Regions from separate parts of the Escherichia sp. HH091_1A genome, predicted to be linked through region 2. Evidence: predicted binding sites of a transcription regulator. Region 2 holds the regulator's gene; the other holds the start of a gene.
The links. The regulator Fur, encoded in region 2, represses iron uptake genes when iron is present. The targets are predictions, from matches to a motif close to ATAATAATGAGAACNACTATCAA.
Positions count from the first base shown of each region.

Region 1: a site for Fur is predicted at 3,095-3,117, ahead of ygiD (4,5-DOPA-extradiol-dioxygenase). Genes of this name have one in related genera too.

Region 1 covers NZ_AP025747.1:3,812,948-3,825,320, reverse strand. The annotation lists gene QUF14_RS19220 (fimbria/pilus outer membrane usher protein) at 1-829, opposite strand, end outside; gene QUF14_RS19215 (fimbrial-like protein) at 916-1,479, opposite strand; gene QUF14_RS19210 (hypothetical protein) at 2,053-2,223, shown strand; partial or broken gene zupT (zinc transporter ZupT) at 2,285-3,047, opposite strand; gene ygiD (4,5-DOPA-extradiol-dioxygenase) at 3,190-3,978, shown strand; gene QUF14_RS19195 (glutathionylspermidine synthase family protein) at 4,016-5,176, opposite strand; gene QUF14_RS19190 (DUF1190 family protein) at 5,182-5,853, opposite strand; gene tolC (outer membrane channel protein TolC) at 6,001-7,482, opposite strand; gene nudF (ADP-ribose diphosphatase) at 7,687-8,316, shown strand; gene QUF14_RS19175 (DUF1249 family protein) at 8,317-8,739, shown strand; gene cpdA (3',5'-cyclic-AMP phosphodiesterase) at 8,764-9,591, shown strand; gene yqiA (esterase YqiA) at 9,591-10,172, shown strand; gene parE (DNA topoisomerase IV subunit B) at 10,201-12,093, shown strand; gene QUF14_RS19155 (putative quinol monooxygenase) at 12,141-12,373, opposite strand, start outside.
Region 2 covers NZ_AP025747.1:801,529-813,901, reverse strand. The annotation lists gene speF (ornithine decarboxylase SpeF) at 1-763, shown strand, start outside; gene potE (putrescine-ornithine antiporter) at 760-2,079, shown strand; gene pgm (phosphoglucomutase (alpha-D-glucose-1,6-bisphosphate-dependent)) at 2,302-3,942, opposite strand; gene seqA (replication initiation negative regulator SeqA) at 3,968-4,513, opposite strand; gene ybfF (esterase) at 4,698-5,462, shown strand; gene ybfE (LexA regulated protein) at 5,602-5,895, shown strand; gene fldA (flavodoxin FldA) at 6,035-6,565, shown strand; gene uof (fur leader peptide) at 6,775-6,861, shown strand; gene fur (ferric iron uptake transcriptional regulator) at 6,854-7,300, shown strand; gene QUF14_RS03695 (ChiQ/YbfN family lipoprotein) at 7,384-7,710, opposite strand; gene chiP (chitoporin ChiP) at 7,760-9,166, opposite strand; gene glnS (glutamine--tRNA ligase) at 9,745-11,409, opposite strand; gene QUF14_RS03680 (IS110-like element IS621 family transposase) at 11,739-12,373, opposite strand, start outside.

The sequences.
Region 1 (12,373 bases), 2.4 Mb from region 2:
TGCTTTCATCACTTTCCAGTGATGCGCCAGTAAAATGGAAGGTATCGTAAAGATTGGAACTCAGGTCGTATTGTCCCATGGTGAACTTAGATGACCATGAGGGAATAGGGCGAAAGAGATAAGTTCGCGCAAATTCACCGCTATGGCTGACGGAACGACCATCAGCAAAATTCTGATTATATTGGTAATCGCTACGTAAGCGCCATGCGCCGAGGTTAAAGCCTAACGTACCATAGGAGCTGACATTTTGGGTACTGTCTCCCTGCTGTGGAGAATACTGGCTAGCGTATATGTTGTAATCAAGGATAAATCCGGCGATACCGTCATCCCAAAATTCGGGGGGCGTCCAGTTTGTTGCCTGGTATTTTAACCATGCTTGGGGAATGCTAAGCGATAATATCATTGTGGCTTTATCAAGCCGTATCGTTAATTCCTGACGTTGACTTAAATCTAAACATTCGCTGCCAGCTATGGTTTGCAATGATTCAATAAAGTCCGTATTAAGGCCGAAATTAGTCAGGTTTTCTTTGGTTAAGCAGAGTAACGAACCACTTTCATTATCGGCTTTTGCCCACTCCAGCATTAACGCTTGTGGTAACATGTTTTTGTTTATTTGCACACGAACGAGGTATTTTGCAGGGGTGATATAGCCTTTTTTTTCAAATCGCGAGAGATCAATGTTCGCACGATCTTCAACGTCAATCATATCAGCATTGAATTCTACGGCGCGGACTGGTAAAACGAAGAGTAGCGAAAACACAACACCAGACAGGGCATTTTTAATTGCGTAGGATAATTTATCCCCGGTAAACGTGTTTTTATTGTTCATAAAAATCCATTTCAAAAAAGACCCCAAGGTGCTGATGAAATTTCATCAGTTTTACCGCCTGGTGTTGTGTAGGTATTAATTGCCGATTACTTGTAGTCGAGTACGTAATTAGCCTGTGCCTGCACATTACCCGGGGTCGCGGTGCGTCCCAGAGATTCCATACGGGCTTTAAAGTTCAACTCCTGGTAGGAATTAGTTGTCGGGAAGTCGATGGTGATGGGGGTACCAAGAGTCACGTTGGTATTGTCTGATTTCACCAGACGTACTCCTACATCAGTTGCGCCGCCGATGTTACCTTCCTGTGTGTTTTTAAGCAGGTTGGAGTCGGTAGTGTCAACGCTGGCAGAGCTAAAGGTGATTTTGACTTTATCAACAGTGTTAGTGCCGTCAGATAAAATACAATCCTGCAAATGAATGGTGACATCTACAGGCAGAGATTTCTGTCCGCTTTTTAATACAGTATCAGCAACCTCACCGAGATTTATTGTTTGATCTTCATCACCAGGAGCAATAGAGCAAGGTGCATCGATAACTTCACCCTTAAACGTTATTTTACCGGAACCCTGATTAGGGTCATCAGCAAGCGCGTTAAATGCAACGCCAGATAATAGTGTGGTTGCGAATATAGATAATAATGTTTTTTTTAACATGACTTAATCCTTTATAAATAGGAAGAGCTATGGATGAGGAAAATATAGGTTTGAATCTAATATTAATTCCGCTATGGACATTACCATAATCAAAGATAATTTGGCTTGTTATTAATATTTAATACTGATTAAGTAAAACTTAAAATATACATTTTAGTTATATATTTTGATGCATATATCTAGATATTTGTTGAATTTCGTTATGTATGATACATTTTTTGTATGGGTCACGGTGAAAGAATGACCACTTATTGACAAAAGTTTACTTCTGATATTGTAAGGTGGTAGAGTATAATTATTATAAAGAGTAGGAACGTAATAATCACGAAGATATAATATATATCTGGTGGTGCTTATTAATATTAATTAGTGATGTTCCATCCGGGAATAGGATGCATTAATAGTCTTGGTTGTTTCTTTTTTAATCGAGTATGGTGTATAATACAACACTTACTATGATCGAAATCATATACTTGATCCACAATTATGCGAGTATATGAATATATTCAACGATGGATATGTGAAATTTTAATGCTAAATGTTTAGTAATGTTAAATTATGAAGGTGAAAAGGATGTTTATTGCCTGGTACTGGATTGTATTAATTGTTCTACTAGCTGGTGGCTATTTTCTTCATCTTAAACGTTACTGTAAAGCTTTTCGTCATGACAGAGATGCGCTGTTAGCTGCTCAAAGTAAATTAGATAAACGCTTCGATAAAGACGTATTTGAAAAGCATCAATAATACCTTTAATAACGATACAGATGTTGCCTTTAGCAATGGGCAACATCTGTCATAATCGTCTTTAACCAATTCCCGCCGTTTGTAACAGCACTAAACTGAATCCCATCACTGACATTCCACATAGCACGCCATAGCTGGGGTTATTATTGGGGTCAATCTCTTTAGCTAGCGGCATTAATTCATCAACCGAGAGCGCCACCATAATTCCTGCAACCGCCGCCATGATTGCCGCCATGACCACCGGAGAAATCATGCTACCGAGGATTAACCACGCCAGCACACCACCAAGAATTTCTGCCAGCCCAGAAATGCCCGCCCACAAAATTGCGGTGCGTTTTGACCCCGTTGCCGCGTAAACCGGCCCCGCAACTGCCAGACCTTCAGGAATATTATGCAATGCAACAGCCAGCGCGATGCCAAAGCCCAGCTCCAGGTTACTGCTCGCCGTGACAAAGGTGGCAATGCCTTCCGGGAAGTTATGCAGACTGATGCCGAGAGTGAGCAGAATGGCTGTGCGCTTGATCGATTTTGGCAACGGCTGCACCGATTTTTGCATTAAATCCTGCGGATGCGCATGTGGCAACATGCGGTCCAGGCCAAAATAGCCAAGCAGACCGAAGATAAACATTCCATAACCCAGCACAGGCGACATTCCTTCGGCGGCTAATGCGGCAGGAAGCATTTCCATTAATGAGATGAGCAACATAATCCCCGCCGCAAATCCTAGCGAAAACGCCAGTAAGCTTTTGTCCGAGAACGCCGAGAAACGCGCCAATAAACGTGGCTGCCCCCGCCAGTATGGTCAGAATGAGAGGTACTGACATCGACAACTCCTTATAAATCTTTACCTTCAGGCAGATCGTCAAAATAACTGATGATCATCATCATTGTTATCCGGGTTCTTACTCCGCCGAACAAGCGTATTGTGAGGATATCAAAATGACACCTTTAGTTAAGGATATCATCATGTCTTCAACACGTATGCCAGCATTGTTTTTAGGTCACGGTAGTCCGATGAACGTGCTGGAAGATAATTTGTATACCCGCAGCTGGCAGAAGTTGGGGATGACATTGCCACGCCCGCAAGCGATTGTGGTGGTTTCGGCTCACTGGTTTACCCGTGGAACAGGAGTGACCGCGATGGAGACGCCGCCCACGATTCATGATTTTGGCGGTTTTCCGCAGGCGCTGTACGACACCCATTATCCTGCTCCGGGTTCGCCTGCGCTGGCACAGCGTCTGGTTGAGCTGTTAGCGCCGGTCCCTGTGACGCTGGATAAAGAAGCCTGGGGCTTTGACCACGGTTCCTGGGGCGTGCTGATTAAGATGTATCCTGACGCCGATATCCCAATGGTGCAGTTGAGTATCGACAGTACCAAACCTGCCGCCTGGCACTTTGAGATGGGGCGTAAACTGGCGGCTCTGCGAGACGAAGGAATAATGTTGGTCGCCAGCGGTAACGTGGTGCACAACCTGCGTACGGTGAAGTGGCACGGTGATAGTTCACCGTATCCTTGGGCGATGTCGTTTAATGAGTATGTGAAAGCGAATCTGACGTGGCAAGGGCCGGTAGAGCAGCATCCTCTGGTGAATTATCTCGACCATGAAGGTGGCGCGTTATCGAACCCAACGCCAGAGCACTATCTGCCGTTGTTGTATGTCTTAGGTGCGTGGGATGGGCAGGAGCCAATTACCATTCCGGTCGATGGTATAGAAATGGGCAGTTTAAGTATGTTGTCGGTGCAGATAGGCTAATAATTACCGGATGGCGAGTGCCATCCGGTATCATGGCTTATTCAACAAAAATATGTGGATAAAACCGAGACATATCCTGGGTGATCAATGCACGGTCTTCACGAATGCCAATTCCGGCAGGTTGATCGTTCACCAGCCAGCTACCAATCAGCATATAGCTATCGCCGAATTTCGGTAACGGGTGGAATTGCTGAACAATCATCCCTTCTTCGCCATACGGACCTTCTGCTGCTTCAATGGTTTTGCCGTTCTCAATGATCGACACGTTTGCGCCTTCACGGGAGAAGATCGGTTTAACCACATATTTTTCCATTTGCGGATGATCATCTTCCGCAAAATAAGCGGGCAACAGGTTTGGGTGATTCGGGAACATCTCCCACAGCAGCGGTAGAAGCGCCTTGTTGGAGATAATGCTCTTCCACGCCGGTTCCAGCCAGCGTACGCCTGCATCCTCCAGCTTGGTTGAGAACATCTCACGCAGCATAAATTCCCACGGATACAGCTTGAACAGGTTGGAAATCACCTGATCCTGTAAATCCGTGAACTGACCTTTTTCGCCTAAACCGATATCGTCGATGTAGAGGAATTCGGTAGCGATTTCAGCTTCGGTTGCGCAGTCCTGCAAATATTGAATGGTGCCGCGATCTTCCACTGTATCGCGACAGCAGGTGAGATGTAGCAATTGGAAGCCGAACTGCTCACGCAGCTCGACAAAGCGATCAATAAGCTTTTCTTGCAGACTGTTAAACTGGTCGCTGCCTTCCGGCAGGTTACCGGCGTTAAGCTGATCTTCCAGCCAGATCCACTGAAAGAATGCGGCTTCATACAGTGACGTTGGCGTATCGGCGTTATTTTCCAGAAGTTTAGGTTCGCCAGTACCATCCCACGCCAGATCAAGACGCGAATAAAGCGATGGCTGGTGAGTCAGCCATGACTGGCGCACAAAACTCCAGGTGTGTTTTGGAATGCGGAATTTGGTCATCAGCTCATCGCTGGCGATCACTTTTTCAACCACTTTCAGGCACATCTGGTGCAGTTCGGCGGTGACTTCTTCCAGCTTTTCAACCTGGGCGAGGGTCAACTTGTAGTAAGCATCTTCACACCAGTACGGTTCGCCGTACATGGTGTGAAAATTGAAACCGTATTCGTGGGCTTTTTCGCGCCAGTCCGGGCGCTCGGTAATACTGACTCTTTCCATCGGTATCAGCCACCCATTGAACGAGAAGAGGTGCCAGTTGCGCTACGCTGCATGGTGCTTTGTTTGGCAACAGATTCACCAAAGCCACCGCGGGTAACGGTAGTGGTGGTCGCCGGTTTTGGTGCCATGGCTGTCTTCGGTACGGTCATGGTGCGGCCTGGCTGAGCTGCGCCATAGTTTTTACCGGTGGCATCAGTATATTTACCGTAAGCCGGGCTGGCTGGGTTTTTCGAGGAGAACAGCGGTTGTTGTGCAAAGCCCGCGCCGCCGCCCATCAAACGTCCCATCATGTAACCTGCCATCAGCGGCATCCAGAAACTCCCGCTGGATTGCTGGGCCTGCGCCTGATTTTCAGGTGCCATGCCAGCCTGGGCTGGTGCCTGCTGGCACTGACCTTCACCAAATTCGGCAACACAGTCTTCACGTGTGGCGTATTTCGGCGCAGTACGTTCGGCTTCTTTCAGCGCATTGTTATACGCAGTGGTACATTCTGCGCTTTTGCCTGGGTTTGCGGCTGAGCAGTCATCAGCATTTTGGTACAGAGACACTGTCTCATCACTCTTTTCACAGCCTGCCAGCATAAAAACAGTGGCAACAGCAAGAGCGACAGGTGTCAGATGGCGTGCGCTCCAGTTTTTGCGGAACGATGCGTGGCGTATGGATTTTGTCCGTTTCATTTTTGTCTTCCGGGACCAGTGGTAAATACCCATCAGAATAGAGGATGGCTGGTCGAAATTGAAGCGGGAAGGGGGAAGAATGCGGCAGATAACCCGTATCTTTACGTTGCCTTACGTTCAGACGGGGCCGAAGCCCCGTCGTCAGCATCAGTTACGGAAAGGGTTATGACCGTTACTGGTAGTCGTGCGTGCGGATGCTTGCTGAACGGCTGGGGCTGGGCTATCTGGTGCATAACCATCAGCAATAGCATTTTGTTCTGGCGTTTGCGGCGCAACGTTTTCTGGATTAGTGGAAACCGGTTTGCTCAGCGCATTGTTCAGTGCCAGCAGATCCTGCTCGTTCAACGTACCCAGAGCTGATTTAATATTCAACTGGTTAATCAGGTAGTTATAACGCGCATTCGCCAGCTCTTGCTTGGCGTTGTACAGCGTGGTGGTGGCATCCAGCACATCAACAATGGTACGCGTACCGACCGAGTAGCCCGCTTCCATCGCGTCTAATGAGCTTTGAGCGGAAACTACGGCTTGTTTGTAGGCGTTAATGCTGCTGATAGAAGCATTAATGTTGTTGAAGGAGGAACGCACGGTTTGCACGACGCTACGATGCGCGCTTTCCAGTTGTTCGCTGGCACCAACAAAGTTGTACTGTGCCTGTTTCACCTGCGAGTTAACCATTCCGCCCTGATAAATCGGCAGCGAGAAGCTCAGGCCAACTTTGTTCTGGCCCATATTGCTATCGTCATACTGGGTACCAGCGGCACCACGGGTTTTCGAACCGCTATATGAGGTGTCAGAAATCCCGGTAGAAGCCGTTAAATCCAGAGTCGGTAAGTGACCATCCTGCGCCTGGCGAATTTGCTCGCGCGCCAGGTCCTGGCTCAAGCGTGCCTGTAACAGCGACAGGTTGCGTTTTTCGGCTTCTTTCAGCAGCGCGTTAACCGGCTGCGGTTTGTCGGTTTTAAAGTTTTCGACATTCAGCGCCGCCAGTTCCGGATAATAGTTACCGGTGATCTGGCGCAGCTGCTCTACCGCGTTATCAAGGTTATTACGTGCGGTCACTTCATTCGCCAGCACGGTATCGTACTGTGCACGGGCGTTCTGCACGTCGGTGATCGCCACCAGGCCCACGTTAAAACGTTGAGTGGTTTGATCTAACTGACGGTAGATCGCTTCTTTTTGCGCCTGCGTATAGGAAAGAACATCAATGGCATTCAACACGTTGAAATAAGCAGTCGCGGTGTTGAGGATCAAGGTTTGTTGATCGGTCTGATACGTGACGTCCTGAATACCCGCTGCTTTTTCCTGTAGCGTTAACGCACGCCATTTCGACATATCAAAAATGGATTGAGTTAACTGCAGGGACGCACTGGTCGCGTTAGAGTTGATGCCGTTCGCGTCGCGGTAGCCGTTGCTATAGGTGTAATCTGCACCTAAACCTAGCTGTGGCAGTAATGGACTGCGTGCTTCATTAATTTTTTCAAAGGCAGCATCACGATCGGCGGCAGACTTACGCAATTCCGGGTTACTAAGGCGTGCTTGCTGATAAACTTGCATCAGGTTCTCGGCCTGGCTCAACGTACTGAACCCAGAAAGGCTCAGGCCGATAAGAATGGGGAGCAATTTCTTCATTTGCATTCCTTGTGGTGAAGCAGTATTTAGCGCGATCAAACTGTAAAATTATTGCGGATTCTAGCAGAAGCCGCTACCGCAAAAGGTTGGCGTTACGTGCCATAGGGCGTTAATGTGCCTCAATTTAACACATGACTGCTCAAACGGCAGTCAAACGTCGCTGAAATTCACATTTAATTCACTATTAGTGCCAGGACATTAACAATGCTTAAGCCAGACAACCTGCCCGTTACTTTTGGCAAAAACGATGTTGAAATTATTGCACGAGAAACACTTTATCGCGGCTTTTTTTCATTAGATCTTTATAGATTTCGTCATCGTCTATTCAACGGGCAAATGAGTCGTGAGGTACGGCGGGAAATTTTTGAGCGCGGTCACGCCGCAGTCTTGCTACCCTTTGACCCAGTGCGCGATGAAGTTGTGCTGATTGAGCAGATTCGGATTGCCGCGTATGACACCAGCGAAACCCCCTGGCTACTGGAGATGGTGGCCGGGATGATTGAAGAGGGTGAAAGTGTGGAAGATGTCGCCTGTCGCGAAGCGATTGAAGAGGCGGGACTGATAGTCAAACGGACCAAACCGGTGTTAAGTTTCCTGGCAAGCCCTGGGGGCACCAGTGAGCGTTCGTCAATTATGGTGGGCGAAGTGGACGCCACGACCGCAAGCGGTATTCACGGTCTGGCTGATGAAAACGAAGATATTCGCGTTCATGTGGTAAGCCGGGAACAGGCATACCAATGGGTAGAAGAGGGGAAAATCGACAACGCAGCGTCGGTCATCGCTTTGCAATGGCTGCAGCTGCATCATCAAGCGTTAAAAAATGAGTGGGCATAAATGAAGCGTTACACACCTGACTTTCCTGAAATGATGCGCCTGTGCGAGATGAACTTTTCACAATTGCGGCGTTTGTTACCGCGCAATGACGCACCCGGCGAAACTGTAAGCTATCAGGTGGCAAACGCACAATATCGGCTAACGATTGTGGAATCGACCCGATACACTACCCTGGTGACAATCGAACAGACTGCGCCCGCGATCAGTTACTGGAGCCTTCCGTCAATGACGGTGCGTCTGTATCATGACGCGATGGTGGCTGAAGTGTGTTCAAGTCAGCAGATTTTTCGCTTCAAAGCGCGGTATGATTATCCTAATAAAAAGTTGCATCAACGCGACGAAAAGCATCAAATTAACCAGTTTTTAGCGGACTGGTTGCGATACTGTTTAGCACATGGAGCGATGGCGATTCCGGTTTATTAGCGTCGTGAAACCTAAGGACACCATTTGGAAAGCCTGTTAACCCTTCCTCTGGCTGGTGAGGCCAGAGTCAGGATTTTACAAATTACCGACACTCACCTGTTTGCGCAAAAGCACGAAGCCCTGTTGGGGGTAAATACCTGGGAAAGCTACCAGGCGGTGCTGGAGGCGATTCGTCCACACCAGCACGAATTCGACCTGATTGTCGCGACCGGTGATTTAGCGCAGGATCAATCCTCTGCGGCCTATCAGCATTTCGCTGAAGGCATCGCAAGTTTTCGTGCGCCCTGCGTCTGGCTGCCGGGCAACCACGATTTTCAGCCTGCGATGTACAGCGCGCTACAGGATGCGGGGATCTCCCCGGCGAAGCGGGTGTTTATTGGTGAGCAATGGCAAATCCTGTTGCTGGATAGCCAGGTGTTTGGCGTGCCGCACGGTGAGCTGAGCGAGTTTCAGCTTGAGTGGCTGGAACGTAAACTGGCTGATGCGCCAGAACGCCATACGTTGCTGCTGCTGCACCATCATCCGTTGCCTGCGGGCTGTAGCTGGCTTGACCAACACAGTCTGCGTAACGCGGGCGAACTGGATAACGTGCTGGCGAAGTTTCCGAACGTTAAATACTTGCTGTGTGGACATATCCATCAGGAGCTGGATCTCGACTGGAATGGTCGCCGCCTGCTGGCAACGCCATCGACCTGTGTACAGTTTAAGCCGCATTGTTCCAACTTTACGCTGGACACCATCGCGCCTGGCTGGCGTACGCTCGAGTTACATGCTGATGGTACGCTGACCACCGAGGTGCACCGCCTGGCGGACACACGTTTCCAACCTGATACCGCTTCAGAAGGCTACTGATGTCTACGCTTCTTTATTTACACGGTTTCAACAGTTCGCCGCGCTCTGCAAAAGCGAGTTTGTTGAAAAACTGGCTGGCGGAACATCACCCTGACGTTGAGATGATCATTCCGCAGTTACCGCCGTACCCTTCCGATGCGGCAGAACTGCTGGAATCCATTGTCCTGGAACATGGCGGCGATTCACTGGGGATCGTCGGTTCATCACTGGGGGGATATTACGCCACCTGGTTGTCGCAATGTTTTATGCTGCCCGCCGTGGTGGTAAACCCAGCGGTGCGCCCGTTTGAACTGCTGACGGACTATCTCGGTCAGAACGAGAACCCCTACACCGGGCAGCAATATGTGCTAGAGTCACGCCATATTTACGATCTCAAAGTCATGCAGATTGACCCGCTGGAAGCGCCGGATTTGATCTGGCTGCTGCAACAGACGGGAGATGAAGTGCTGGATTACCGCCAGGCGGTGGCGTACTACGCTTCCTGCCGCCAGACTGTTATAGAAGGCGGCAACCATGCATTCACAGGCTTCGAAGATTATTTCAACCCGATCGTCGATTTTCTTGGTCTGCACCATCTCTGACGATCAACTCGAATTGCTAACTTAAACCATGACGCAAACTTATAACGCTGATGCCATTGAGGTACTCACCGGGCTTGAGCCGGTTCGCCGCCGCCCGGGGATGTATACTGATACCACGCGCCCTAACCATTTGGGGCAAGAAGTCATTGATAACAGTGTCGATGAAGCACTGGCGGGTCACGCAAAACGCGTGGACGTTATTTTACATGCTGACCAGTCGTTAGAAGTGATTGATGATGGTCGCGGGATGCCGGTGGATATTCACCCTGAAGAAGGCGTTCCGGCGGTCGAACTGATTCTTTGCCGTCTGCACGCGGGCGGTAAGTTTTCTAACAAAAACTACCAGTTCTCCGGTGGTCTTCACGGCGTGGGGATCTCGGTGGTTAACGCCCTGTCGAAGCGCGTAGAAGTCAACGTGCGCCGCGATGGTCAGGTCTACAACATCGCGTTTGAGAACGGCGAAAAGGTGCAGGATCTGCAAGTTGTTGGCACCTGTGGTAAACGCAATACCGGCACCAGCGTGCACTTCTGGCCGGATGAAACCTTCTTTGACAGCCCACGCTTTTCTGTTTCGCGCCTGACACATGTCCTGAAAGCCAAAGCGGTACTGTGCCCTGGTGTTGAGATCACCTTTAAAGATGAAATCAACAACACCGAACAACGCTGGTGCTATCAGGACGGCCTGAATGACTACCTGGCGGAAGCGGTAAATGGCTTGCCGACACTGCCGGAAAAACCGTTTATTGGTAATTTTTCGGGTGAAACGGAAGCCGTGGACTGGGCATTGTTATGGTTGCCGGAAGGCGGAGAACTGCTGACCGAAAGCTACGTCAACCTGATCCCCACCATGCAGGGCGGTACCCATGTTAATGGTTTGCGTCAGGGCCTTCTGGATGCGATGCGTGAGTTTTGTGAATACCGCAATATCCTGCCGCGTGGTGTGAAGTTGTCGGCGGAAGACATCTGGGATCGCTGCGCTTATGTGCTATCAGTGAAAATGCAGGATCCGCAGTTTGCCGGGCAGACCAAAGAGCGTCTCTCTTCGCGTCAGTGCGCGGCATTCGTTTCTGGCGTGGTGAAAGATGCCTTCACCTTGTGGCTGAACCAGAACGTTCAGGCGGCTGAACTGCTGGCGGAGATGGCGATTTCCAGCGCCCAGCGCCGTATGCGTGCGGCCAAGAAAGTGGTGCGTAAAAAGCTGACCAGCGGTCCGGCACTGCCCGGAAAACTGGCTGACTGTACCGCGCAGGATCTTAACCGCACCGAACTGTTTCTCGTGGAAGGTGACTCCGCAGGCGGCTCTGCCAAGCAGGCGCGCGATCGTGAATATCAGGCGATCATGCCGCTGAAAGGTAAGATCCTTAACACCTGGGAAGTCTCTTCTGATGAAGTGCTTGCTTCGCAGGAAGTGCACGATATTTCGGTAGCGATCGGTATCGATCCTGACAGCGACGATCTTAGCCAACTGCGTTATGGCAAGATCTGTATTCTGGCGGATGCGGACTCCGATGGTCTACACATTGCCACGCTGCTTTGCGCTTTGTTTGTAAAACACTTCCGCGCGTTGGTGAAACACGGTCACGTTTACGTTGCTCTGCCACCGCTCTACCGTATTGACCTTGGAAAAGAGGTTTATTACGCACTGACAGAAGAAGAAAAAGAGGGCGTGCTCGAGCAATTAAAACGCAAGAAAGGCAAGCCGAACGTTCAGCGTTTTAAAGGTCTGGGGGAAATGAACCCGATGCAATTGCGCGAAACCACGCTTGATCCGAATACTCGCCGTCTGGTGCAGTTGACCATCGATGATGAAGACGATCAGCGTACTGACGCGATGATGGACATGCTACTGGCGAAGAAACGCTCGGAAGATCGCCGTAACTGGTTGCAAGAGAAAGGCGACATGGCGGAGATTGAGGTTTAAAGGAAAGAACATTGCCCGGTCAGGATGGCCGGGCAAACAAGGCAGGATTAAATCCCTGGCTGCAGAATACGAATATTCATCTCCAGCACGTCGCCTTTTACGGCTTCGCTGTACGCCTTCATGTGCGGGGTTTGCAGGTGCGCTTCAAGGTGCGTGATGCTTTCCCACTGCTCAATCATCACGATAGAATCCGGTGCCATAGACTGGAAACTCACGCCAGCAGCACAATCCACCATTGGCGCATAGCCGTGGCAACCTTCTTCTTTCAGTACGGTTGGAA
Region 2 (12,373 bases):
TTCTTTTGAAGGTTACGCAGAGAATCAATACTTTGTCGATCCGTGCAAACTGTTGCTGACAACTCCTGGCATTGATGCACGTAACGGCGAATATGAAGCATTCGGTGTACCCGCGACGATTCTTGCTAACTTCCTGCGCGAAAATGGCGTAGTGCCGGAAAAATGCGATCTTAACTCCATCCTCTTCCTGCTGACTCCGGCAGAAGATATGGCCAAACTGCAGCAACTTGTTGCCCTGCTGGTACGCTTCGAAAAACTACTGGAAGCTGATGCGCCTCTGGCGGAAGTATTGCCTTCCATCTACAAACAGCATGAAGAGCGCTACGCCGGTTATACCCTGCGTCAGTTGTGCCAGGAAATGCATGATTTGTATGCCCGTCACAACGTGAAACAACTGCAAAAAGAGATGTTCCGTAAGGAACACTTCCCACGCGTCAGCATGAATCCACAGGAAGCCAACTATGCCTACTTACGCGGTGAAGTGGAACTGGTTCGTCTGCCGGATGCAGAAGGCCGTATCGCAGCCGAAGGTGCGCTTCCTTATCCTCCGGGTGTGCTGTGTGTTGTTCCGGGTGAAATCTGGGGTGGTGCTGTTCTGCGTTACTTCAGCACTCTGGAAGAAGGGATCAACCTGCTGCCAGGTTTTGCACCGGAGCTGCAGGGTGTCTATATCGAAGAACATGATGGTCGTAAGCAAGTTTGGTGCTATGTCATCAAGCCTCGTGATGCGCAAAGCACCCTGTTGAAAGGGGAAAAATTATGAGTCAGGCTAAATCGAACAAAATGGGCGTCGTTCAGTTAACCATACTGACGATGGTCAACATGATGGGCTCCGGCATCATCATGCTGCCGACAAAGCTTGCCGAAGTTGGGACAATCTCAATAATCTCCTGGTTGGTGACAGCCGTAGGCTCAATGGCGCTGGCATGGGCATTCGCAAAATGCGGTATGTTCAGCCGTAAATCAGGCGGTATGGGCGGTTATGCCGAGTATGCTTTCGGTAAATCCGGTAACTTTATGGCGAACTATACCTACGGCGTCTCGCTGCTGATTGCTAACGTGGCGATTGCTATTTCGGCAGTTGGTTACGGCACCGAACTGCTCGGCGCGAGTTTGTCACCAGTGCAGATTGGTCTGGCAACCATCGGAGTGCTGTGGATTTGTACCGTGGCTAACTTTGGTGGTGCGCGCATTACCGGGCAAATCAGTAGCATTACCGTGTGGGGGGTCATTATTCCGGTGGTAGGCCTGTGCGTTATCGGCTGGTTCTGGTTTAGCCCGACACTTTACGTTGATTCCTGGAATCCGCATCATGCACCGTTCTTCAGTGCGGTAGGTTCTTCCATCGCCATGACGCTGTGGGCTTTTCTTGGTCTGGAGTCTGCGTGTGCGAATACTGATGTAGTGGAAAACCCGGAACGTAATGTGCCAATCGCGGTACTCGGCGGTACGTTAGGTGCGGCGGTGATTTATATCGTCTCCACCAACGTGATTGCCGGGATTGTGCCCAATATGGAGCTGGCAAATTCAACGGCACCATTTGGTCTGGCCTTCGCGCAAATGTTCACACCGGAAGTGGGTAAAGTCATTATGGCGCTGATGGTGATGTCCTGCTGCGGTTCGCTACTTGGCTGGCAGTTCACCATTGCCCAGGTGTTTAAATCTTCATCTGATGAAGGCTACTTCCCTAAAATTTTCTCCCGTGTAACCAAAGTGGATGCACCGGTTCAGGGGATGTTGACCATTGTGATTATTCAGAGTGGATTGGCACTGATGACCATTAGCCCGTCACTGAACAGCCAGTTCAACGTGCTGGTTAACCTGGCCGTGGTGACCAATATCATCCCATATATTCTGTCGATGGCGGCATTAGTCATTATTCAGAAGGTCGCCAATGTGCCACCATCAAAAGCGAAAGTAGCAAACTTTGTTGCCTTTGTTGGTGCGATGTACAGTTTCTATGCGCTGTACTCATCCGGGGAAGAAGCCATGCTGTACGGTTCCATCGTGACTTTCCTTGGTTGGACACTGTATGGTCTGGTATCACCACGCTTTGAACTGAAAAACAAACACGGTTAAAAAAGCGAAATAAAAAAGGGCGATTGAATGATCGCCCTTTCAGATTATTAACAAAGTGCTCGTTGTTCATGCCGGATGCGGCGTGAACGCCTTATCCGTCCTACAAAATAGTGCAAATTCAATATATTGCACCATCCTCGTAGGCCTGATGAACGTAGCGTATCAGGCTATCATAAGTAAAAAGGGCGATCTTCCGATCGCCCTTTTTCTTATTTAATGTGTTTACGCGTTTTTCAGAACTTCGCTAACAATCTCAACCGCTTCTTTCTCAATCTGCTTGCGATGTTCTTCACCAAGGAAGCTTTCGCAGTAGATTTTGTATGCGTCTTCTGTGCCTGACGGACGCGCGGCGAACCAACCGTTGTCAGTCATCACTTTCAGACCGCCAATAGAAGCACCGTTGCCCGGTGCCGCCGTCAGGCGCGCGGTGATCGGGTCGCCTGCCAGGGTGCTGGCGCTCACCATTTCCGGAGACAGCTTAGACAGCGCCGCTTTTTGTGCGGAAGTCGCAGCTGCCTGCAAACGGTTGTAGCTCGGCGCACCAAAGCGTTTTGCCAGTTCGTTGTAGTGTTCCTGCGGGTTCTTACCGGTAACAGCAGTGATTTCCGCCGCCAGCAGACACATGATGATGCCGTCTTTATCAGTAGACCACGGCGTGCCATCGAAACGCAGGAAGGAAGCCCCCGCGCTTTCTTCGCCGCCGAAGCCAAAGCTGCCGTCAAACAGACCATCCACAAACCATTTGAAACCTACCGGTACTTCTACCAGCTTACGGCCCAAATCGTTGACCACGCGGTCGATCATCGCAGAAGAAACCAGCGTTTTACCGACAGCAACATCTTTGCCCCACTGCGGACGATGCTGGAACAGGTAGTTGATCGCCACCGCCAGGTAGTGGTTCGGATTCATCAAACCTGCCGGAGTGACGATACCGTGACGGTCATAATCCGGGTCGTTAGCAAACGCCAGATCGAACTTATCACGCAGTGCCAGCAGACCCGCCATCGCACACTCGGAGGAGCAGTCCATACGGATCGCGCCGTCTTTATCGAGGTGCATAAAGCGGAAGGTTTGATCGACCTGATCGTTAACGATGGTCAGGTTAAGGTTGTAATACTCGCCAATACGCTTCCAGTATTCGATACCGGAACCGCCCAGCGGATCAACGCCCAGCGTCAGGCCCGCTTTCTGAATCGCCGCCATATCAACGATATCGGCCAGACCTTCCACAAACGGCTGCACCAGATCCTGCTCTTTCACATGACCGGATGCCATCGCTTCGTCAAGGGAGATACGCTTCACGCCTTTCAGGCCATCGGCCAGCAGTGCGTTGGCCCTGTCTTCCACCACTTTGGTGACGTTAGTATCAGCCGGGCCACCATTTGGCGGATTGTACTTGATACCACCATCTTCCGGCGGGTTATGGGACGGTGTAATCACGATACCGTCTGCCAGCGGGCCACCTTTTTTATTGTGAACCAGGATGGCATTGGAAACGGCAGGCGTCGGAGTGAAGCCATTGTTTTCCTGCACAATAACATCTACGCCGTTCGCTGCCAGCACTTCCAGTACGGAAATGAACGCAGGCTCGGACAGGGCGTGAGTATCTTTACCCACATAGCAAGGGCCAGTGATGCCGTTTTTCGCACGTTCTTCAGCAATTGCCTGAGCGATCGCCAGAATGTGCGGCTCGTTAAAGCTGTGGCGCGCTGCACTGCCACGGTGACCGGAAGTACCGAATTTCACCGCGTGCTCCGCATTCCCTGCTTCTGGTTTCAGTACATAATATTGCGCCGTCAGTTGGGCGACGTTAATCAAATCACTCTGTTGTGCAGGTTGGCCTGCACGATTGTGGATTGCCATTGCTTTGTCCTTTGTCTGCAACGTTTTAGATAGTTCCGCAAACCTTCTCAATCAATTCCGCCGGGAATTGCATCGACTGCATGATGTGTTCGATCATGCTGCATTTACGGCCGGTGTTGGTGTTGGTGATCACCCAATACGGCGTGCCTGGCACATGTTTCGGCTTGGTCTGATTACCATTTTTCAGCAGCGTTTGTTCATCTGCCGCAAAGTAAACGCGTGTACGACCGTGCAACGATTCCGTGGCCTCGGCAAACGCCTGGGCGTCAAGAGAATATAGTGTAGACAACAGCAGCATGAAGCGATTGACCGCTCGCTTTTGCTCTGCGTATTCGTCTGAAAGCAAAAGTTCACGCATTGCGCGAACCTTGTCTTTAATCGTTTTGACCGGCTTCGCTTCGACGATAGCAGGTGACGCAACGCGAACCTCTTTCGTCACCGGAGCAGCAGGCTGTGATGCGGCGGAAAATTTCAACATACGCCGTAAAATGTCGGATGCGCTCTCGCCGATATGCTTAGTGTGGCTGGCAATATAGCTGTAGAGTTCATCATCAACTTCAATCGTTTTCATCTTAATCCAGTGCAGTGTCTTAGCTGAATACAAGTCGCCAGGAGTATATGAATAAATCCCGGCAGCGGATAGCGTCAAGCCTGGCTTGCAGAAAAACTCGGATTAAACCTTATTTGTTGCAGCCCTGTGGCACAATGGTCAACATAATACCCTAACCCGACAACGCGAAAAAAAGAACTTTGCCATGAAATTGAATATCCGCGCGCAAACTGCACAAAACCAGCACAATAATTCTCCCATCGTTCTTGTCCATGGTCTGTTTGGCAGCCTCGACAACCTTGGCGTACTGGCTCGCGATCTGGTAAACGATCACAATATCATCCAGGTTGATATGCGTAACCACGGTCTTTCCCCGAGAGATCCGGTGATGAGTTACCCGGCGATGGCCCAGGATCTTGTTGACACTCTGGATGCACAGCAGATCGATAAGGCAACATTTATTGGACACTCAATGGGCGGTAAAGCGGTGATGGCACTGACTGCACTGGCCCCCGATCGCATCGATAAACTGGTGGCGATTGATATCGCGCCGGTCGACTATCACGTACGCCGTCATGATGAAATTTTCGCGGCTATCAACGCAGTCAGTGAATCCGACGCGCAAACTCGCCAGCAAGCAGCGGCAGTAATGCGCCAGCATCTTAATGAAGAAGGGGTGATTCAGTTTCTGTTGAAATCTTTTGTTGACGGGGAGTGGCGCTTTAACGTGCCGGTATTGTGGGATCAGTATCCGCATATTGTGGGTTGGGAGAAAATCCCGGCATGGGATCACCCTGCCCTGTTTATCCCAGGCGGCAATTCTCCGTATGTTAGCGAGCAGTATCGTGATGATTTACTGACACAATTTCCACAGGCACGAGCGCATGTGATTGCTGGCGCGGGTCACTGGGTCCATGCTGAAAAACCGGATGCGGTATTACGCGCTATCCGTCGCTATCTCAATGATTAACGTAACTGATTAAAAACCCAGCGTCCGCGTCGCTTTCCGCGCGTGGGCGTTGGCGTGACTCATCGCGCTGATGTATTATGGCGCGCTATCCATCCGGGCAGGCGCCTGGCTGATTGTTTCCCCCGAAGTCACCAAGATCATGGCCAAAGAACAAACGGACCGTACGACATTAGATCTGTTCGCGCACGAGCGTCGACCGGGACGACCGAAAACTAATCCGCTTTCGCGCGATGAACAGCTGCGTATTAATAAACGCAACCAGCTAAAACGCGACAAAGTACGTGGCCTTAAGCGTGTCGAACTGAAGCTAAACGCGGAAGCTGTCGAGGCGCTGAACGAGCTGGCGGAATCGCGCAATATGAGCCGTAGCGAACTGATCGAAGAGATGTTAATGCAGCAACTGGCGGCGCTGCGTAGTCAGGGCATCGTTTAAATTTCCACTTTCATGTAGCACAGTGTGCAGTCCTGCTCGTTTGCTGATTCCGCAAGACTGCCTGTTCTGCTATGATTGCCTTTATCCGTGGGCAATTTTCCACCCCCATTTCAATAAGTTTCAAGAGGTTATTTCACTCATGGCTATCACTGGCATCTTTTTCGGCAGCGACACCGGTAATACCGAAAATATCGCAAAAATGATTCAAAAACAGCTTGGTAAAGACGTTGCCGATGTCCATGACATTGCAAAAAGCAGCAAAGAAGATCTGGAAGCATATGACATTCTGCTGCTGGGCATCCCAACCTGGTATTACGGCGAAGCGCAGTGTGACTGGGATGACTTCTTCCCGACTCTCGAAGAGATTGATTTCAATGGCAAACTGGTTGCGCTGTTTGGTTGTGGCGACCAGGAAGATTACGCTGAATACTTCTGTGACGCATTGGGCACCATCCGCGACATCATTGAACCGCGCGGTGCAACCATCGTTGGTCACTGGCCAACTGCGGGCTACCATTTCGAAGCATCAAAAGGTCTGGCAGATGACGACCACTTTGTCGGTCTGGCTATCGACGAAGACCGTCAGCCGGAACTGACCGCTGAACGTGTAGAAAAATGGGTTAAACAGATTTCTGAAGAATTGCATCTCGACGAAATTCTCAATGCCTGATGTGATGCGGCGTAGACTCATGTCTACGCCGTATTAATAGATAATGCCAATCAAAATAATTGCTACAAATTTGTAACTTTTGCTGTTGTACCTGTACAATGTCCCGGTGTTCAAGTGGCCTTGCCGTTGTAAATGTAAGCTGTGCCACGTTTTTATTAACAATATTTGCCAGGGACTTGTGGTTTTCATTTAGGCGTGGCAATTCTATAATGATACGCATTATCTCAAGAGCAAATTCTGTCACTTCTCCTAATGAAGTGAACCGCTTAGTAACAGGACAGATTCCGCATGACTGATAACAATACCGCCCTAAAGAAAGCTGGCCTGAAAGTAACGCTTCCTCGTTTAAAAATCCTGGAAGTTCTTCAGGAGCCGGACAACCATCACGTCAGTGCGGAAGATTTATACAAACGTCTGATCGATATGGGTGAAGAAATTGGTCTGGCTACGGTATATCGCGTACTGAACCAGTTCGACGACGCTGGTATCGTCACCCGCCACAATTTTGAAGGCGGTAAATCCGTATTTGAACTGACACAGCAACATCACCACGATCACCTGATCTGCCTCGACTGCGGCAAGGTTATCGAATTTAGTGATGATTCCATCGAAGCGCGTCAGCATGAAATTGCCGCAAAACATGGCATTCGCCTGACTAACCACAGTCTCTATCTTTACGGTCACTGTGCCGAAGGCGATTGCCGCGAAGATGAGCACGCGCACGAAGGCAAATAAGCCAGCCTGAACGAGAAAAGCCAACCTGCGGGTTGGCTTTTTTATGCAAGGGAAATAAGAAAAGCGAGAGTTACAGCTCTCACTTATTTGTTATTACTGCGAATTTCCTGCCAGACTTTATCACAATCGGCTTTCACCGCCTGATCATTTCCGGTTTGCGTTGCACGCAGACACTGCTGATAATCCAGTACGCGTACACTTTCCTGCTCGGCAAACTGCTGATGTTGTTTCTCTTTCTTCAGCACGTTTAACACGCTCTGACAGGCTTCAATTTTTTCCGGCGAACCTTGCGCGGTGTTGATACAGGCGCTGTAAGCTTCTTTCAGATGGCTGTCTTCCTGTGGCGCGGTGGATTGTGCACAAGCCACCAGCCCCGATGCCATCATGGCGATGAGAATCAGTTTTTTCATTGCAAATTCCTCAAACGTGCGGCAGGCACAAAACCTGCCGCGTCGGGCATCAGAAGATGGTGAATGGTGCGATTACCATAAATTTCACGTCACGCTCATCCTGGAAGATGTTGCCGTAACCACCGCCCCAGCTTGGGATGTCGGAGTGGTTGTCGTATTCGGTAAAGTGCAGTTTGAACATCGTGCCTTTGGCGCGACCGTCCTGAATGGTGTAGACCGCATCCAGGCTGTATGCAGACTCTTCAATAGTCCGGTTCTTGTCGTAGTACGCATCCGGATTGCTCTGCCAGGTAGCGGTTTTAGCATCCCATGCGTAAACGTAGGAAGCGCCGATGGCGAAGCCTGGAAGATTCCAGTTTTTCAGGTCATACATCGCACCGAAGAAGACCGCTTTTTCGCCGTTGGCGTTGAAGTCAGAACGGTTATCCCACCAGATATCCAGGCGACCGTTCGAGGAAGCATAGGTTGGAGTCATACGTTGCAGGAAGTATCCCTGCTGGCCGTCGGCTTTAACCCAGGTGCCTTCCAGACGCAAATCCACTACGTCAGCCGCCCGGTAACCAAAGGTCAACGCTTGCAGCCAGGCAGTGCCGTCGTAAAGGTCGTTGACGCTACGATCGTCAACTTTATCGCGCGTACCGTAGAACTGGTAGCTGGTGGTTAACGGGCTACCGGCGATATCAAATTTGTAGCTGGCTTTGGCAAAATATTGATCAATATACCCTTCCGCCTGACCAAACGCCGCTTCCAGTACGAAGTTATTTTTGAAGTCGTACTTCGCCCCAAGGGAGTGTAGATAATCAACTTTGGTGGTTTTATCGTTCTGATAAAACTCATCCATTTCCAGATGCCACGGCGCTTTATATTCGTTGGTCCACATGTAGGAGAAACTCAACGCACCAGCATCGCCGTAATCAAAATTCGCCCCCGCTTCCGCCCCCTGATAAGTACCCGGCATAAAGCTCCAGTGCGGCGCTAACAGCGTCTGACCGGTTGGCTGAATATAACCTGCCCGCGCCCACACCGGACCGTATTTAAATTTGGCCGCTGCTTTATACAGGCTTATACCGCTTTTATCGCCGGACCAGTCTTCGTCATAGGCTTTATTGCTTTTTGAAAACGCGATTTCGTTCGGGTGAGAACTGTCGCCGTTTTCCGCCATTTCAATCGCCGTAAACGCCGCAATATCAAGGCCGAACATATCAGCAGCATAACCAGACTGAAAATCGAGGTTGGCATTCCAGGTGGAGTGAGAAAGGTTAGTTTTGTATTTGTCGCCGTCGGTAACGTCTTTACGGTCGCGTTCACGCTGCCAGTAATAGATACCGCCGGTTAAGGTTGAATCGTCGATGAATCCTTCGGCGCGAGCCTCCGGCATTGCCATAAAGCCCGACATTGCTGTAACACCGGCGATAGCCAGCGCCAGCGTACTACGTTTGCCACTAAACGTACGCATGGGTTAATCCTCTTTGACGTATAAATTGCTGCACCAAAGGTGAACAGCGAAAAAAAATAAAAATTAAAAAGTAGCGTTGAGAAAAGTCTCGCTGACTACAGGAACAGACTATTTTTCGCGACGCGAATTATCAATCTCTTTCTGTAACCAGAATGTAAGAACATGAGCAACCGCACATATTTTGATGATTTTTGTTACAAGGCTTAAGTTTGCAGTTGAAAGGCTTGCAGAAGAATAAAAGCGTGAATTTCCAGCAAGATGAAAACGGTTACATTTTATTTAATTATGGTTTGTGATTTTAAATTTGTTTTATGGATAAATTGCGAAGCGGAATTAATTCGCGAAGAAAAGCAGAAAAAAACGCCGCGGAGCGCGGCGTTTGGGTTTGTTTGCTATTTCTTGCCGGATGCGGCGTGAACGCCTTATCCGGCCTACAAAAGCACGCAAATTCAATATATGGCAGAGATCATGTAGGCCTGATAAGCGTAGCGCATCAGGCAATTTAGCGTTTGAAACTGTTTCTATGTTTCTTGCCGGATGCGGCGTAAACGCCTCACCCGGCCTGGTAGAACTTAAAATTACTCGCCTACTTTCGCCCAGGTATCACGCAGCCCAACGGTGCGGTTAAATACCGGTTTTTCCGCCGTAGAATGGCGGCTGTCGAGGCAGAAATAACCTTCACGCTCAAACTGGAATGCTTTACCCGCTACCGCATCTTTCAGCGAAGGTTCAGCAAAGCCCTGTTTGATCACCAACGATTCCGGGTTAATCACCGACAGGAAATCATCCGCAGCACCTGGGTTCGGCACGCTGAACAGACGATCGTACAGGCGGATTTCAACCGGCAGCGCATGTGCCGCGCTCACCCAGTGAATAACGCCTTTCACTTTACGACCATCTGCCGGATCTTTGCTTAAGGTGTCGGCGTCATAAGTACAGAAGATGGTGGTGATATTGCCTTCGGCATCTTTCTCCACGCGTTCTGCCTTAATAACGTAAGCATTACGCAGACGCACTTCTTTACCCAGCACCAGACGTTTGTACTGCTTGTTAGCTTCTTCGCGGAAATCGGCGCGATCGATCCAAATCTCACCGCTAAACGGCACCTGACGGCTACCCATTTCCGGTTTGTTTGGATGGTTCGGCATGGTAACCATTTCGCCTTCGCCCTGGTAGTTTTCGATAACCAGTTTCACCGGATCGATAACCGCCATTGCGCGCGGGGCGTTTTCGTTGAGATCTTCACGAATGCAGGATTCCAGCGACGCCATCTCAATGGTGTTGTCCTGCTTGGTCACGCCAATGCGTTTGCAGAACTCACGAATAGAAGCCGCCGTGTAACCACGACGACGCAGACCGGAAATAGTCGGCATACGCGGATCATCCCAGCCTTCAACGTGCTTGTCGGTCACCAGCAGGTTCAGCTTACGCTTGGACATCACGGTGTATTCCAGATTCAGGCGCGAGAATTCGTACTGGCGCGGATGAACAGGAATGGTGATGTTGTCCAGTACCCAGTCATACAGACGACGGTTATCCTGGAACTCCAGCGTACACAGAGAGTGTGTAATACCTTCCAGCGCATCGCTGATGCAGTGGGTGAAGTCGTACATCGGGTAGATGCACCACTTGTTACCGGTCTGGTGGTGTTCAGCAAACTTAATGCGGTACAGCACCGGATCGCGCATCACGATAAACGGCGAAGCCATGTCGATTTTCGCGCGCAGGCAGGCTTTACCTTCTTCAAAACCACCGGTACGCATTTTTTCGAACAGCGCCAGGTTCTCTTCAACGCTACGGTCGCGGTACGGGCTGTTTTTACCCGGCTGAGTCAGGGTGCCACGATATTCGCGGATCTGTTCCGGTGTCAGTTCATCAACATACGCCAGGCCTTTATTGATCAGTTCGATCGCATAGGCGTGGAGCTGATCAAAATAATCGGAGGAGTAACGGACGTTACCAGACCAGTGAAAACCTAACCACTCTACGTCGTTTTTGATCGAATCGACATACTCGATATCTTCTTTTACCGGGTTAGTGTCGTCGAAACGCAGGTTGCACTGGCCTTTATAGTCCTGGGCGATCCCGAAGTTCAGGCAGATAGATTTCGCATGGCCAATATGCAGATAGCCATTCGGCTCCGGCGGGAAACGGGTGTGTACTGTGGTGTGCTTACCACTGGCCAGATCTTCATCGATGATCTGACGGATAAAGTTAGTCGGGCGGGCTTCTGCCTCACTCATCGTGGATTCCTCAAAGCGTAAACAACGTATAACGGCGTATGATCTTATAAGCGGGACAGGCTGACAACTGTTAGTTAGTGAAAATCGAAAATCTCACTGAGATTATGGGGATGATTGATGAAAAAAAAAGCGGCAGAGAAGATCTCCACCGCTTCTGCCAGTCCTGCGTCATTGTTGGATGCGACGCTTAAGCGTCTTATCCAACCTGGACTGAGCTTTTGTAGATACTGTTATGGCCTGCAAGTTTTTTTCTACCCTGGTTTCCCAGATTGCAGGCATGCCAGACACAGCGCCGTCAGGCGCTGTTTTTTTCATCCCTTCCGCGATTTTTACGCAGCTACCGGATTATGCCGTGACGCATCGAACGGTACGCCTGACTTCAGCACTCCATACGCCACCTGTGCCAGCTTGCGCATCATCGCGCCGAGAATCACTTTTCCTTTCTTGCCATTAGCCGCCAGACGGTCGCGGAACGCCCGTCCCCACTCAGTCTTACTGGTGGCTACCATTGCAGGCATATACAACGCCCTGCGAAGCGACACATGTCCGGCTTTACTCAACCGGCTTGCCCCTCTCACACTACTGCCTGATTCATAACGCCGTGGTGTCAGACCCGCAAAAGCGGCGAACTGTCTGGCATGGGCGAAGCGGTCCTTCAGACCGATATAAGCCAGTAATACCGCAGATGTTTTCTCTCCGATACCCGGGATACTTTCCAGCAGTTTCCTGCGGTGTTTCATATCCGGATCATCGTCTGTCAGGTCTTTTATCTGCTTCTCAAGACGCTTCAGCTCTGCTTCAAGCCACAGAAGGTGAGCATCAATGCTCGGTCTCTGGACTTCCCGCGCCGTTTCAGTGCGGTTCAGTTCCTGCGTGTGCATATCTGTCAGCGCCTGGTGGCGTACTACCAGGGCACGCAACGCGCGTTCAAGCGGGTGAGGCGCTTCCCAGGCTGCAGGGCGCT